Linked DNA regions of Saccharophagus degradans 2-40. The protein of the gene in region 1 interacts with the protein of each later gene in a pairwise test. Links are inferred from orthologs where the notes say so. Each region holds a gene or a part of one and is shown on either strand. Other genes may lie near its edges.

What was found.
Region 2: the proteins of rplL (region 1) and dnaE interact in binary tests that used the Escherichia coli proteins (3 or more experiments, as listed by UniProt). The link is inferred for Saccharophagus degradans 2-40 from one-to-one orthologs.
Region 3: the proteins of rplL (region 1) and parC interact in binary tests that used the Escherichia coli proteins (3 or more experiments, as listed by UniProt). The link is inferred for Saccharophagus degradans 2-40 from one-to-one orthologs.
Region 4: the proteins of rplL (region 1) and SDE_RS06880 interact in binary tests that used the Escherichia coli proteins (3 or more experiments, as listed by UniProt). The link is inferred for Saccharophagus degradans 2-40 from one-to-one orthologs.

Annotation. Positions count from the first base shown.
Region 1 is NC_007912.1:1,185,729-1,188,766, reverse strand. Bases 1-2,719 are described here. They hold rplL (50S ribosomal protein L7/L12), read right to left. Parts: upstream 1,691-2,719; coding sequence 1,310-1,690; downstream 1-1,309. Other genes in these bases: rplA (50S ribosomal protein L1), read right to left, coding at 2,565-2,719; rplJ (50S ribosomal protein L10), read right to left, coding at 1,751-2,281; rpoB (DNA-directed RNA polymerase subunit beta), read right to left, coding at 1-1,087. In the rest of the region: more of rplA, read right to left, coding at 2,720-3,038. UniProt on the Escherichia coli protein: The binding site for several of the GTPase factors involved in protein synthesis (IF-2, EF-Tu, EF-G and RF3). Is thus essential for accurate translation.
Region 2 is NC_007912.1:1,427,544-1,431,921, reverse strand. The notes cover bases 1-4,059. They hold dnaE (DNA polymerase III subunit alpha), read right to left. Parts: upstream 3,723-4,059; coding sequence 201-3,722; downstream 1-200. Other genes in these bases: SDE_RS05810 (tryptophan halogenase family protein), read right to left, coding at 3,836-4,059; SDE_RS05820 (acetyl-CoA carboxylase carboxyltransferase subunit alpha), read right to left, coding at 1-34. Outside these bases: more of SDE_RS05810, read right to left, coding at 4,060-4,378. UniProt on the Escherichia coli protein: DNA polymerase III is a complex, multichain enzyme responsible for most of the replicative synthesis in bacteria. This DNA polymerase also exhibits 3' to 5' exonuclease activity. The alpha chain is the DNA polymerase catalytic subunit.
Region 3 is NC_007912.1:492,993-496,311, reverse strand. The notes cover bases 253-3,252. They hold parC (DNA topoisomerase IV subunit A), read right to left. Parts: upstream 2,876-3,252; coding sequence 629-2,875; downstream 253-628. Other genes in these bases: SDE_RS02090 (GNAT family N-acetyltransferase), read left to right, coding at 3,040-3,252; SDE_RS02100 (PilZ domain-containing protein), read right to left, coding at 253-267. In the rest of the region: more of SDE_RS02100, read right to left, coding at 7-252; more of SDE_RS02090, read left to right, coding at 3,253-3,319. UniProt on the Escherichia coli protein: Topoisomerase IV is essential for chromosome segregation; it is the principal protein responsible for decatenating newly replicated chromosomes. It relaxes supercoiled DNA.
Region 4 is NC_007912.1:1,701,942-1,705,238, forward strand. What follows is about bases 232-3,209. They hold SDE_RS06880 (rhodanese-related sulfurtransferase), read left to right. Parts: upstream 232-1,244; coding sequence 1,245-2,174; downstream 2,175-3,209. Other genes in these bases: SDE_RS06865 (response regulator), read right to left, coding at 232-297; SDE_RS06870 (hypothetical protein), read right to left, coding at 450-737; SDE_RS06875 (BolA family protein), read left to right, coding at 837-1,148; SDE_RS06885 (GNAT family N-acetyltransferase), read left to right, coding at 2,264-2,755; SDE_RS21225 (TetR/AcrR family transcriptional regulator), read right to left, coding at 2,831-3,209. In the rest of the region: more of SDE_RS06865, read right to left, coding at 1-231; more of SDE_RS21225, read right to left, coding at 3,210-3,297. UniProt on the Escherichia coli protein: Catalyzes oxygen-dependent 5-hydroxyuridine (ho5U) modification at position 34 in tRNAs, the first step in 5-carboxymethoxyuridine (cmo5U) biosynthesis.

The DNA.
Region 1 (3,038 bases):
GAGCAGGGTCGCTGCGCAAAGTGTCAGAAATAAACGGACCGCAATCTAATTCGTTGGTGTACAACGTTTCAAATTCTTTAACGCCAGACTTAACAAGCTCCGCAAGAACTTCGTCTGTGATTTCGGTGTTACATTCAAATAGAACTTCGCCGGATTCCGCATTAATAATATCTTTCGCTAATGCGCGACCAACCATATATTCGTGCGGAACACTTAGCTCGGTTACACCAGCTTTTTCCAACTGACGAATATGACGAGCAGTAATACGACGGCCATCTTCAACAATTAAATTGCCGTCTTTATCTTTAATTTCAAACGTTGTTACATCACCGCGCAAACGCGATGGAACCAATTCAAGTACGCACTCACCAGTTTCGGTAAGACCGAACTTGCTTGTTTCGTAGAACATATCGAGCATTTGCTCGGTGGTATAGCCCAATGCGCGCAACAAAATAGACGCAGGCAACTTACGACGACGGTCAATACGTACGAAAACTAGATCTTTAGGGTCGAACTCGAAGTCTAACCATGAGCCACGGTAAGGGATAACGCGTGCAGAGTAGAGCAACTTGCCCGAAGAGTGGGTCTTACCTTTGTCGTGCTCGAAAAACACACCAGGAGATCTGTGTAACTGAGATACAATTACTCGCTCGGTACCATTCACTACGAATGTACCATTGTCTGTCATAAGCGGAATTTCGCCCATGTAGACTTCTTGCTCTTTGATATCCTTGATCGCCTTACTGGACGAATCTTTATCGTAGATAATCAAACGAACTTTAACGCGTAAAGGCACTGCATAGGTCGCGCCACGCAAAACACATTCTTTTACGTCAAAAACGGGCTTACCTAGGGCATAACTGACATACTCAAGTGCTGCATTACCTGAATAGCTCACTATTGGAAATATAGATTTAAATGCAGCGTGCAAGCCCATATCCTTTCTTTGATCGAAAGGGGTATCAGCCTGCGTAAATTTTCTGTAGGAATCTAGTTGAATCGCCAGAAGGTATGGCACTTCCATGACGTCTGGCAACTTGCCAAAATCCTTTCGGATACGTTTTTTCTCAGTATATGAGTAAGCCATCAGTGTTCCTCAGCTGGTTCACGGATCAATATCAATGTGGGACGACGATTTCACCGCCTGGCAAGCGCTTACAATCGTGTTGGAAGTTTTATGGGGTGTCCCTATACTTTTAATGGTATGTCCCACAAACGTTTTGCGTAGACCGCAAACGGGAAAAGGCCAGACGACTAAAGCCGACTGACCCATCCTCAAACGAGGGCAAAGCCCTCGCTTTGAAACAACTTACTTAAGCTCGACAGATGCGCCAGCTTCTTCAAGTAATTTCTTAGCTTCTTCTGCGTCGTCTTTAGAAACGCCTTCTTTGATTGGGCTAGGAGCGCCGTCAACCAATTCTTTAGCTTCTTTAAGACCAAGACCAGTGATACCACGAACAGCCTTGATAACGTTAACTTTCTTCTCACCAGCAGAAGCTAGGATAACGTCGAATTCAGTTTGCTCAGCAGCAGCACCACCAGCGTCGCCGCCAGCAGCAGGAGCAGCTACAGCTACAGCAGCAGCAGCAGATACGCCGAATTTTTCTTCCATTGCAGCAACTAACTCAACAACGTCCATAACAGACATTTCGGCAATTGCATTTAAGATATCTTCTTTAGAAAGAGCCATTACTCAATCTCCCAACATTAAATTTGTTTACTAAAAGCAGGTTGATTCCAATTATTGGAATTAAGCTGCGTCTTGTTTTTGGTCGCGAACAGCCGCAACAACACGTGTAACTTTGGTAGGAACTTCGTTGAAAGTACGAACCAATTTGGTGACAGGTGCAATCATTACGCTTGCCAATTGACCCAAAGCCTGCTCCAAGGTAGGTAGTTTTGCCAACGCGTCGATTTGACCCGCTTCCAATAACTTTCCACCTACAGACAACGCCTTAATTTCAAACTTAGATTGCTCTTTAGCAAAATCTTTGAATAGACGAGCAGCTGCACCTGGATCTTCCATAGAAAACCCAAAAATGCTTGGACCAACAAGCGCGTCTTTAACGCACTCAAAATCGGTACCTTCGATTGCACGCTTAGCCAAAGTGTTACGTACGACTTGGAGACGTACACCACTTTCGCGAGCTTGCTTACGCAAGGTATCCATAGCGCCGACTGTTACCCCACGGGCATCGGCTACCACCAGTGACAACGCATTTGCTGCAGTCTCGTTAACTTCAGCGACAATCGCTTTTTTGTCTTCGAGTCTAATAGCCACGTTAACTATCTCCTGGATCTGAATATAGGTTTAGAAATACGAGCAAAGCTCACTAAACCCGTTCTCGGTGATCAAATCCAAATAAAATCTGAATCGGGTCACACCGTTTGCGTAGGCTTTCTTGTTACAGTCTATTAAGCGCTTTGAATAAAATTCTCAGCACACCTACGGTCTTTAACGGCCTGCGCCAATTAAGCATTAAAGCAAAACAAACAAAGCTTGCTCTTACCTACAACTAACACCTAATTTTTGCAGACCCCAAAGTTCTTCGCTTTAACTGCAATTAAGCAGTTAAAGATGACTGATCGATGGTCAAACCTGGGCCCATAGTGGTGCTTAGTGAAACTCGTTTCACGTAAATACCTTTAGCCGAAGCAGGTTTAGCCTTTTTCAAGTCTGAAATTAATGCTTCTAAGTTTTCTTTGATTGCATTTGCATCAAAAGAAATTTTGCCAATACCGCCGTGGATGATACCGCCTTTGTCTGCACGGTAACGAACCTGACCAGCTTTAGCATTTTTAACTGCACCCACAACATCAGGAGTTACGGTGCCAGTTTTTGGGTTTGGCATTAAGCCGCGTGGACCCAACACTTGACCTAACATACCTACTACACGCATGGCCGCTGGATCTGCAATCACAACGTCGAAATCCATCATGCCGCCTTTAATTTGCTCGGCAAGGTCTTCCATACCAACAAATTCTGCACCAGCTTCTTTAGCTGCTTCAGCGTTAGCACCTTGTGTGAATACTGCAAC
Region 2 (4,378 bases), 240 kb from region 1 along the record:
TAGGCTGTTCGAAATCGAGATAATTAAGATTCATGTTTTTAAACCTTGTTCCACACTCCGTAATTAGGCGGAGAATGAGTGTATTTTGACCAACTTTCGAAAAATAGTGCGCAAGTTTACCACCACCACACCAAGGCTAAAAGGTAAGTATGTTTTTTTGCGCCTATTGCCCAGCTAAATTAATGTTAAATAACACCGTTTTAGTAGGAAGGACTACTGGTTTTATACAGCAATTCCACGGCATCGTTACCGTACTGACCACGCAGATTCACTAATAGTTCTTCGCTCGGGCGAACCCGCCAATCGTCCCCCAACTTAAGCTCGACCGAGCTTGCAGACTTATGGTAAATAATAGTTACAGGGCAACCGCCATCGCTATATTGTTGCAGCGTATCTCTAAACTGGTTAGAGTAATTTTTAGGTAGTTTTTCTATGTGCCAATGCACTTTAATACCGGCTACATTCTGCTCGCGCGCTTCGCTCATATCAATTACGGAATCGGCGCGCATTTTAAGGCCGCCACTGTAATCATCGTTACTTACTTGGCCCTCAATCACTAGCAGCGCGTCTTTAATTAACTTGTCTTTATATTCGTTATAGGTATCGGCAAATACCGCTGTTTCTAGGCGTCCGGTGCGATCATCCAAAGTAACAAAGGCCATTTTATCGCCGCGCTTGGTTTTCATTACCCGAAACGCCACTACCAAACCTGCAACCTTTTGCTTGGCTCTATCTGGCTTTAAATTCACTATGCGATTAGAAACAAGGTGCTTAAGCTCTTCGTCGTATTCATCAATGGGGTGACCCGTGAGGTACAAGCCCAAGGTATCGCGCTCACCATTTAAACGCTCTTTTAAACTCCAGCGGCGCACATGAGTAAACTCGGAATAAGCATCACCACGCTCACTGGCTACAGGTACAACCTCACCAAATAGGTCGCTCATACCCGCGTTGGCATTGGCTGCACTCTGCTCAGCGGCTTTCACTGCTTCGGGTACTGCCGCCGCCATTACGGCGCGGTCGTAATCAACGTCTATGCCAGGCCCGAGGTTATCCAACGCACCACTGCGCACTAGCGCTTCTAGGGCGCGTTTGTTGATTTTCTTGCTATCCACTCGCGCACAAAAATCGAACAAATCTTTAAAGTCGCCACCATCTTTACGGGCCGCAATAATGGCCTCAACGGGCCCTTCTCCTAAGCCTTTAATGGCACCCAAACCGTATATGACGTTATTGTCGTCATCCACCGTAAATTGAAACTCGCCGCGGTTTACATCCGGCGGCAATAGGTTGAGTTTCATATTGCGGCATTCTTCGATAAAGGTTACAACCTTATCAGTTTTATCCATATCCGAAGACATGGTGGCAGCCATAAAGTGCGCAGGAAAATGCGCCTTCAACCAAGCGGTTTGGTAAGAAACTAACGCATAAGCTGCGGAGTGAGATTTGTTAAAACCGTAACCTGCGAACTTTTCCACCAAGTCGAAAATTTTGATGGCAAGTTCTGGGTCGATACCTTTAGACGCTGCGCCGTCTTGGAATGTAGAGCGCTGCTTCGCCATTTCTTCGGGTTTTTTCTTACCCATTGCACGGCGAAGCAAATCTGCGCCACCGAGCGAATAACCTGCCAGCTCCTGCGCAATTTGCATTACCTGTTCTTGGTAAACAATTACCCCATAGGTGGGCTCTAGAATAGGCTGTAGGCATTCATGCTGATATTTCGCATCTGGGTAGGCTACCTGCGCCCGCCCATGTTTACGGTTAATAAAGTCATCAACCATGCCCGACTGCAGCGGCCCAGGCCGGAAAAGCGCAACCAATGCGATCATTTCTTCGAGTGTATCGGGTTTTAAACGCGTAATAAGGTCTTTCATGCCGCGCGATTCCAGCTGGAACACCGCGGTGGTTTCTGCGCGCTTCAGCAGGGCAAATGTTTTAGCGTCATCCAGCGGAATTGCGGAAATATCTAACGGTGGGTCACCCAGCTTGGTGCGCTGGGCATCGATCATTTTTACTGCCCAATCGATGATAGTAAGTGTACGCAAACCCAGAAAGTCAAACTTAACGAGGCCCGCCTCCTCCACGTCGTTTTTATCAAACTGGGTAACAAGGCCCGATCCACTCTCATCACAATACAGCGGCGCAAAATCCACAAGACGCGTAGGCGCAATAACAACACCACCGGCGTGCTTACCTACGTTGCGGGTTATACCTTCTAGCTTAAGGGCCATATCCCAAATTTCTTGGCCATCACCGTCCATTGCCAAAAATTCTCGCAACGGCTCCTCTTGCTCGAAGGCTTTGGTAAGGGTCATACCTGGGTCTGGCGGAATCATCTTAGAAAGCTTGTCCGCCAAGCCGTAGGATTTACCTTGAACACGAGCAACGTCGCGCACCACAGCCTTCGCCGCCATGGTACCGAAGGTAATAATTTGCGATACCGCATCGCGCCCGTAGTTATCCGCCACATAGCTGATTACTTGGTCGCGTTTCTCCATACAGAAATCCACGTCGAAATCCGGCATGGATACCCGCTCTGGGTTGAGGAATCGCTCGAATAGCAAATCATATTGCAGCGGGTCTAAGTCGGTAATATCCAACACATAGGCCACAAGTGAACCCGCACCCGAACCACGACCGGGCCCTACAGGAATATTGTGATCCTTGGCCCATTGGATAAAGTCCATCACGATGAGGAAGTACCCGGGGAACCCCATCTGAATAATAATATCTAGCTCAAATTTCAAGCGGTTTAAATACGGCTGTTTTTTCGTCGCGTAATCCGGATCGTCTTCTTTTAGAATAGTTTTTAAACGCCGCTCCAAACCTTCGTAAGATATCTTTTCGAAAAAGGAGTTCTCGGTCATCCCTTCAGGAATGGGGTATTCAGGCAGGAAGTACGTGCCCAATTGAATTTCAATTGAGCAGCGCTTGGCAATTTCTACGGTGTTTTCAATGGCTTCGGGAATATCACTAAACAACTCCTGCATTTCTTCTGCAGTTTTTAAGTATTGTTGATCAGTGTATTTGCGCTCTCGACGAGGGTCATCCAATGCGCGCCCTTCACCAATACATACGCGCGCTTCGTGCACATCGAATAAATCTTGATCTAAAAATCGCACATCGTTAGTTGCTACTACCGGCAATTGATACTTTTCGGCCAACGCCATAGCTTTGTGCAAATAACGCTCTTCGTTTTCGCGCCCCGTGCGCTGTAATTCAATATAAAAGCGATTGGGGTATACATCTATCCAACGCTGCAGCGCTGCCTCTGCATCCACCTGCCGATTACCCACAAGCGCCTGACCAACCTCGCCAACACGCCCACCAGACAACGCAATAACACCCGCCGAAAACTTCTCCAACCACTCAAACTTAATATAGGGCTCACCGTGTTTCTGGCCCTTTTGGTAACTGAGTGAAATAAGCTCGGTAATATTGCGATAACCCTCGGGGTTCATCGCAAGTAGCGTAAAAATAGCTGGGTTGCTCTCTTCGTCCAACGGCTCCATGCGAAAATCACAACCGCAAATAGGCTTAACCCCCGCCCCTTGAGCCGCTTTGTAGAACTTAACCAAGCCAAAGAAATTGTGGAAATCCGTCACCGCAATTGCAGGCATCTGCGCCTGCGCAGCCCGCGCCACAAGCGGCTTTACCCGGATAATACTATCGACAAGGGAGAATTCTGTGCGGACACGGAGGTGGACGAATTGAGAGGACATAGAGAACCAAGCGCGTAACTAAAAGAATTGAGGTGCGGCGGCTATTCTAACGCATAACTTTGCTCTAGAGATAGCAGCCTTAAACAGCTCTCCGTGCCAATCCCTTACTAACTTCAAAGCTTTTGCATACCGAACTTTAAGATATTATCGAGCAGCTGGCGATTTGTTGGTAAATTGGTTAAATACTTATCTAAAGCCCCCTCCTGCTCTTTAAGTAACCGTCTTCCTAACGCGACGTTATCAGACTCTCTAGCGACGGCGTTTGGGGCCATCTCAAACCCCATCCCATACAAAATATATTGATAACTGGCCACAGGAAACAACTCTTCTCCTTGCATAAAGTCATAAACGTTAGGAGGACGAAACTGCCAAACAGATAACAGATACTTTAAACTATCAGGAATTGAATCTGCGCTTGCAGCATCTGCCCAATAGTCAGAACCTTTGCGCTCCGAAAACACATAGTGCAATTTAAGAAAATCGATAATTCGTTCCCACCGGTAAGCAAACACACGGTTAAACCGCTTTTCTACTTCTTGCAGGCTTTTTTTACAGAACGGCATCTCATCTCTGATCATATTTGCGGATAATTCGACAAGCGCTAATGCCGATGCCTCTAATGGTTCGATAAACCCAGCTGACATCCCTATTGCCAC
Region 3 (3,319 bases), 690 kb from region 1 along the record:
TGCTTTTTAGATAAATGCTAACCCCACACCTTCATCGGAGAGGCGCACAACCTCTAAGTGCGTCTCGGAAACCGAGTCACAATCTGCGTAAAGCTTAGCTTGAATACGCTCACCTATAGCAACAAAACTCACTAAATCGGCACAGGAAACAAACACACCGGTTTCAGAGATATCTCGCGTCTCGGTGACTATTTCGCCAAACTCTTTATGGGTTAGCCGTACCGCACACTTAACAAGTTTACGACCGTGCTTTCTAAACTCAGACATTTTAATTACTACAAAAATGGGTTTAGTAATACCAATTAACTAGAAAACTAGTTAGTGCTCGTACTACGGTTTAGGATGTATGTGTTTTAGCTATTATTGTTGTTGCCGCTAAACAGTGTAAGAGAGTGTGTCACCAGTTTACACATGGATCAAGTAGCAGAATGGTGATTCTTAAACAATAAAAGGGATTTAGACGCTGATATTTCTCGAATGCCAACCGTTTCGCATTGCGTTTTTTACATTTTAATCTAGCTCTTCAAGGCGCGTTCAATTCTTGGTCAAAAAAAAGCGAACAAGAATTTTGTTCGCTTCAAATAAAAAACTAATACGGCAAAGCACTACTTAAGTGCACATCGACTACCTATAGTAATTCGACAGCATCCACCTTTTGGAAGCCGCGTGGCAATTTATTACCTCGCCGTCCGCGCTCGCCAATATAGTGCTCTAAATCTTTAAACTTAAGATTTAAATGGCGCTTACCCGAAACCACTTTCAAGGTATCGCTCGCTTGCACTACGGCTAAAGCAATTACAAACTCTTCGCGGTTTTGTACGCGGGCAGAAGGAATATTAATAATTTTATTGCCTTTACCGCGCGCTAACTCAGGCAGCTCGGTAACTTTAAATACTAATAAGCGACCTTCGTTGCTAAAGGCGGCAAGCCAGGTGTTATCTAAATCTTCTATCACGGTGGGCGGTAAAACTTCAGCACCTTTAGGAAGCGTTAGCGCAGCTTTACCCGCTTTATTTTTAGACACTAAATCGCCTAGCTTGCCCACAAAACCGTAACCGGCATCCGAAGCTAACAGCACACGCTGATCTTCACTGCCCATTAACATGCCTTCGATAGTGGCACCGCTGGGAGGATTTAGTCTGCCGGTAACAGGTTCGCCCTGCCCACGTGCCGACGGCAACGTGTGTGCAGCTAAAGCGTAACTGCGACCAGTTGAATCAATTAAAATAACGCTTTGATTACTTTTGCCCCGCGAAGCAAATTTAAATTCATCGCCGGCTTTATAACTGAGCGATGCGGGGTCCATTTCGTGACCCTTGGCGGAGCGTATCCAGCCTTTTTCTGAAAGCACAACGGTCACCGGTTCGCTAGTTAGCAACTGGTCTTCGCTAAATGCTTGTGACTCTTCGCGGGTAACAATTGGCGAGCGGCGTTCGTCGCCGTGCTCTTTTAGTACCTGCAACATATCTTTTTTGATAAGTGTTTTCATCATGCGCGCAGAGCCAAGCGTTTTTTCTATGGTGTCGCGCTCTTTTTGCAACTCGTCTTGCTCGCCGCGTATTTTCATTTCCTCTAAACGAGCCAACTGGCGTAACCGCGTATCTAAAATATAGTTGGCTTGCTCTTCGGTTAAATCAAACCGCTGCATGAGCACTTCGCGCGGCTTGTCTTCGGTGCGAACAATTTCAATTACTTCATCGAGGTTTAAAAAAGCAATTAACGCTGCGTCCAATAAATGTAAACGGCGATTTACCCAATCCAACCTGTGCTGCAAACGACGGCGCACGGTTACCATGCGGAAGCTCAACCAGTCGCCAAGAATTTTATCGAGCGAACGCACACCTGGACGGCCGTTAATACCAATCATATTGAGGTTAACGCGGTAGTTGCGTTCTAAATCGGTAGTGGCAAACAGGTGGTTCATAACGCCATCTATGTCTATGCGGTTAGAGCGCGGCACTATCACTAAACGGGTGGGGTTTTCATGGTCGGATTCATCGCGCAAGTCTGCCACCATTGGCAGCTTTTTAGCCTGCATTTGCGCGGCTATTTGCTCGAGAATTTTTGCACCGCTTACCTGATGAGGCAGAGCGGTAATGACCGCATCGTTACCTTCTTTGGTCCAAATTGCGCGCATTTTTAGCGAGCCTTTGCCGGTTTCGTACATTTTTATAATGTCTTCACGCGGCGAAATAATTTCGGCTTCGGTAGGCATATCTGGGCCTAACAGGTGCTCGCACAATTCGGGTACGGTAGCGTTGGGGTTTTCCAACAGGTGAATTGTTGCATTCACCAACTCGCGCAAATTGTGCGGCGGTATATCGGTGGCCATACCCACAGCAATACCTGTGGTGCCGTTTAGTAGAACGGTGGGCACTTTTGCCGGCAGCACTTTGGGTTCATCTAAGGTGCCGTCGAAGTTGGGCTGCCAATCTACCGTGCCTTGGCCAAGCTCGGCCAACAACACATCACTAAACGCCGCCAAGCGCGACTCGGTGTATCGCATAGCCGCAAACGATTTGGGGTCATCCTGCGAACCCCAGTTACCTTGACCATCTACCAGTGGGTAACGAAACGAGAACGGCTGCGCCATGATAACCATGGCTTCGTAGGAGGCGCTGTCGCCGTGCGGGTGGAACTTACCGATTACATCACCCACGGTGCGGGCGGACTTTTTATACTTGGCGGTGGACTTTAAGCCCAGCTCGCTCATGGCATAAACAATGCGGCGCTGAACGGGTTTAAGGCCGTCACCTACGTGGGGTAAGGCGCGGTCGAGAATAACGTACATGGAGTAATCCAAATACGCTTTTTCGGAAAACTGCTTGAGCGGTATTTGCTCTTCGGCATCGTATACTACTGTGGATTCGGTCATAAAGCGGGAGGCCCGATCAGTTATTCGTTATGATGGCTTGTTGGCGAATATCTCGCCTTTTATACCCGTTGCTCGATTCTTTTTTAATCAATTTTCGGCACGCGGTATAGCGAATGTGCGGCGAGTATAACAAATTCATTTCAAACACATTAATAAGGTTACCTATGAATATGGAAGAAGATTTGGCGCTATTGTATGCAGAGCCAAACGCATTGGGTCAAGCACTAGGTAAAGCCGTGCCCGATTGGCAGGGCGCCGGCAATATTAGCGCGGCAACCTTAGAGGGCCGTTTTACCCGTGTTGTACCCCTTAACCCGCGCAAACATGCGCAAGCTTTATTTGAAGCCAACCAACAAAGCCCTGACCAGCGCATGTGGACCTACCTGCCCTACGGCCCCTTTGACGACTTTGAAGCTTACGACTGCTGGCTGCAAATGGCCGCCA
Region 4 (3,297 bases), 520 kb from region 1 along the record:
GTCAGTTAATATACCAACCACTAGCTCACAGGCTTCGCTATTATCTTCTGCCACCAATATTCGCGCGTTACTAGCTGTAATTTGGGTGCGTTTAAGCTGCGAACTTACGCTGACACTGGGTGCTTTAGGCGTTAACCTAGCGAGCTTCTGCAGCGCAGAATCCATCACTTTTAACATTTCTATGTGGGGGCGCTTGACGTCCTCGGCTAACTTGGGGTCTTCAATGGTCTTTTGCAGCCATGCTCTGCGCTTGCCTAGGGTGTCTAAAACAAGTTTAAGTTCATTGGATTCAAGCATTAATGGGGTCCACCGGTAATTAGCTCGCAGGGTTGTTAATTACAGTATAGAAGTAGATGCGCTTGATGATAGATCGAAAATGACTAGTCTTGCGAAGCTTAAAAACCAAAGAGAAGAAAGCGGAGGTTGTAGCAGGAGGGTGCCGCTAGCGGCTATGAATTGCGGCTAGCGTCGTTTTCTTTAATAGAGGCCATTACTTTCTGCATGTATGCATAATAGTCGTCAGACAGGGTGCGAGAGCCATCACGGCGGTCTTCGCGTGATTTACGGCGTTTGCGATGGTAAAGGTCGAGCGGCATACTACTACAGGGGTCTGCATCGAGTCTTCTGTCATCGCCTTTTCTGCGGTCAACAAATATAAATTTATTGGATGAGGGTGCGTTACTCATAGTCAGTACATCATTGTTTGCTTGCTGTGAATCTTTGATCAATTTTCGCATCTTTCTACTTTCTTTATGAGATGACAAGACTAGAATAGCCATCTTTCTTGTCTTGTCCAGTGATTATAGGGCAATTTGTGTTCCAAAAAGGTGATACATATGTCAGTACAGCTTACTATCCAGCAAAAGCTTCAATTACAGTTTAGTCCGGTTCTTCTGGAGGTGCTGAATGAAAGTCACGGCCACAATGTGGCCAAAGGGTCCGAAACCCACTTTAAAGTTGTTGCAGTAAGCGACGCATTTGAAGGCTTGGGGTTGGTGAAACGCCATCAAGCTGTTTATGCAGCCTTGGCGGACGAGCTGGCCAGCGGAGTACATGCGCTGGCGCTACATTTGTTTACGCCTAGTGAGTGGGAAGCCAATAAGGCAGACTTGGCCTCGCCTAAGTGTATGGGCGGCAGTAAAAAATAAAAAAGTGTAATAGTTGATGTCCTTTGGTTGAATTTTAACCTCTCATTTCGATAGAATCGCGCACCGTTATTCTATTTACTCTGAAAAGTAGTTTTTATGCCCCAGATTGTTATAGCCGCGTTATATAAGTTTGTTTCCTTGCCCGATTTCGAGGCACTGCGAGAGCCGCTGCAGGCCTTTTGTATAGAGAATGAGATAAAGGGTACATTGCTGCTCGCGCAAGAGGGGATAAACGGCACTGTGGCTGGTAGGCGTGAGGCAATTGATGCTCTGTTAGCTTATTTCGGTAAAGATGCTCGGCTGGCAGATATAGACCACAAAGAATCCTACGAAGAAGAGCAGCCTTTTTATCGCATGAAGGTAAAGCTCAAAAAAGAAATAGTCACAATGGGCGTTGAAGGTATAGACCCCAACAATATCGTGGGCACCTACGTTGAGCCTAAAGACTGGAATAGCCTTATCGATGACCCCGAAGTAATCGTTGTGGATACCAGAAATAATTACGAATACGATATTGGCACTTTCGAAGGTGCGCTCAACCCCAACACTGAAAGTTTTCGCGAGCTGCCCGAGTATGTGGCTAAAAACCTAGACCCAGCTAAACACAAAAAAGTGGCGATGTTTTGTACAGGCGGAATTCGCTGTGAAAAATCTACAGCGTTTATGAAACAGCGAGGGTTTGAAGAGGTTTATCATCTAAAGGGCGGTATTTTAAAATACTTAGAAGAAGTGCCCGAAGAGCAAACTCGCTGGAAAGGGGAGTGCTTTGTATTCGATAATCGTGTAGCTGTAAATCACGCATTAGAAAAAGGTACCTACGACCTTTGTCATGGTTGCCGCTACCCCATTACCGAAGAAGATAAAAAATCCGAAAAATATATAGAAGGGGTCGCTTGTCCGCATTGTCACGATACGCAAACGCCCGATCAGCGAGCGCGGTTTATGGAGCGCCAAAAACAGGTGCAGCTAGCTAAGGCGCGCAAGCAGGCACATATTGGTGCGCCAGCGCCAAGTAGGCAAAAATAGAGTTGAACCATTAACTTAATTTATAAATTAAACAATTAAGCCCCAGCTCGTTATGCGAACTGGGGCTTTTTATTTAAAGGGATAAGGCCATGAAAACTGAGAATAAGAAAATAATATGTGTTGATTACCACAACGATACGCATACGGAAGATTTATTGGCTATGCTAAATGAATATGCTTCATCTTTAGAGGGCGGCGCGGCGCCACTATCGCCAGCTACGCGTAACAACTTAATTCCCGCTCTGCGAGAGCGCAGTGATGCAGTAAGTTTACTGTGTTACGTTGATAACAAACCGGTAGGTATTTTAAATGCCTTCGAAGGGTTTTCTACGTTTAACGCAAAACCATTAATGAATGTGCATGATCTTGCCGTAAGTGAAGCTGTGCGAGGGCAGGGTATAGCAGGCATGTTGTTAGATGCCTTAGCAAAAATAGCTGAGCAAAAAAATTGCTGCAAACTAACGCTCGAAGTTCTAAGTAATAATACGCCGGCCATTAAGTGCTACCAGAACAATGGTTTTAAGCAATATGTATTGGCCGGTGCAATGGGAGTGGCGCAGTTCTGGCAAAAGAATATTTAGGGGATTAAATCAAAGCCTAGTATGGCTAACGCCCAAAGCGAGCATTGCCATATTCGAAGTTACATTAACAACGCATTATTTTTTCGCTACGGCTAGAATACCAGCAATAACCACTTTAGAGAGCGGCTCGAAAGCGGCGTTAATGGATTCTTTGTTATCTAGCATGAATTCCGGCGGCCAGCGGCCACTTAAACAAGCCGCGTGATTTACATGCTTTGCTGCCAAGGTGGTTACGCCGTGTGCGAGGGACCAGCAAGCAAACGCCCCTAAACCTTCGTTGTACTGGGTGGTAGGTAGTTGGTGTTTTTCTAGCAAGGCTATAACAGAGTTGCGCAACTCTTGTTCTGCGCGCATTGACGTTTCAATTAGCTCTGCTGTTACGTATTCCTGCGGTATATCAATTTGAAAAATAAACTGAAAGTACTGTGGGTGTTGCAAAGAGTATTGAAAATAGGCTTTACTAAGTGCGTAAATTCGTTCTTCTGGCTCTGCATTTTTCTCTACATGGCTTTCTAGCCATTGAGCGAAATGGTCTAAGCAGC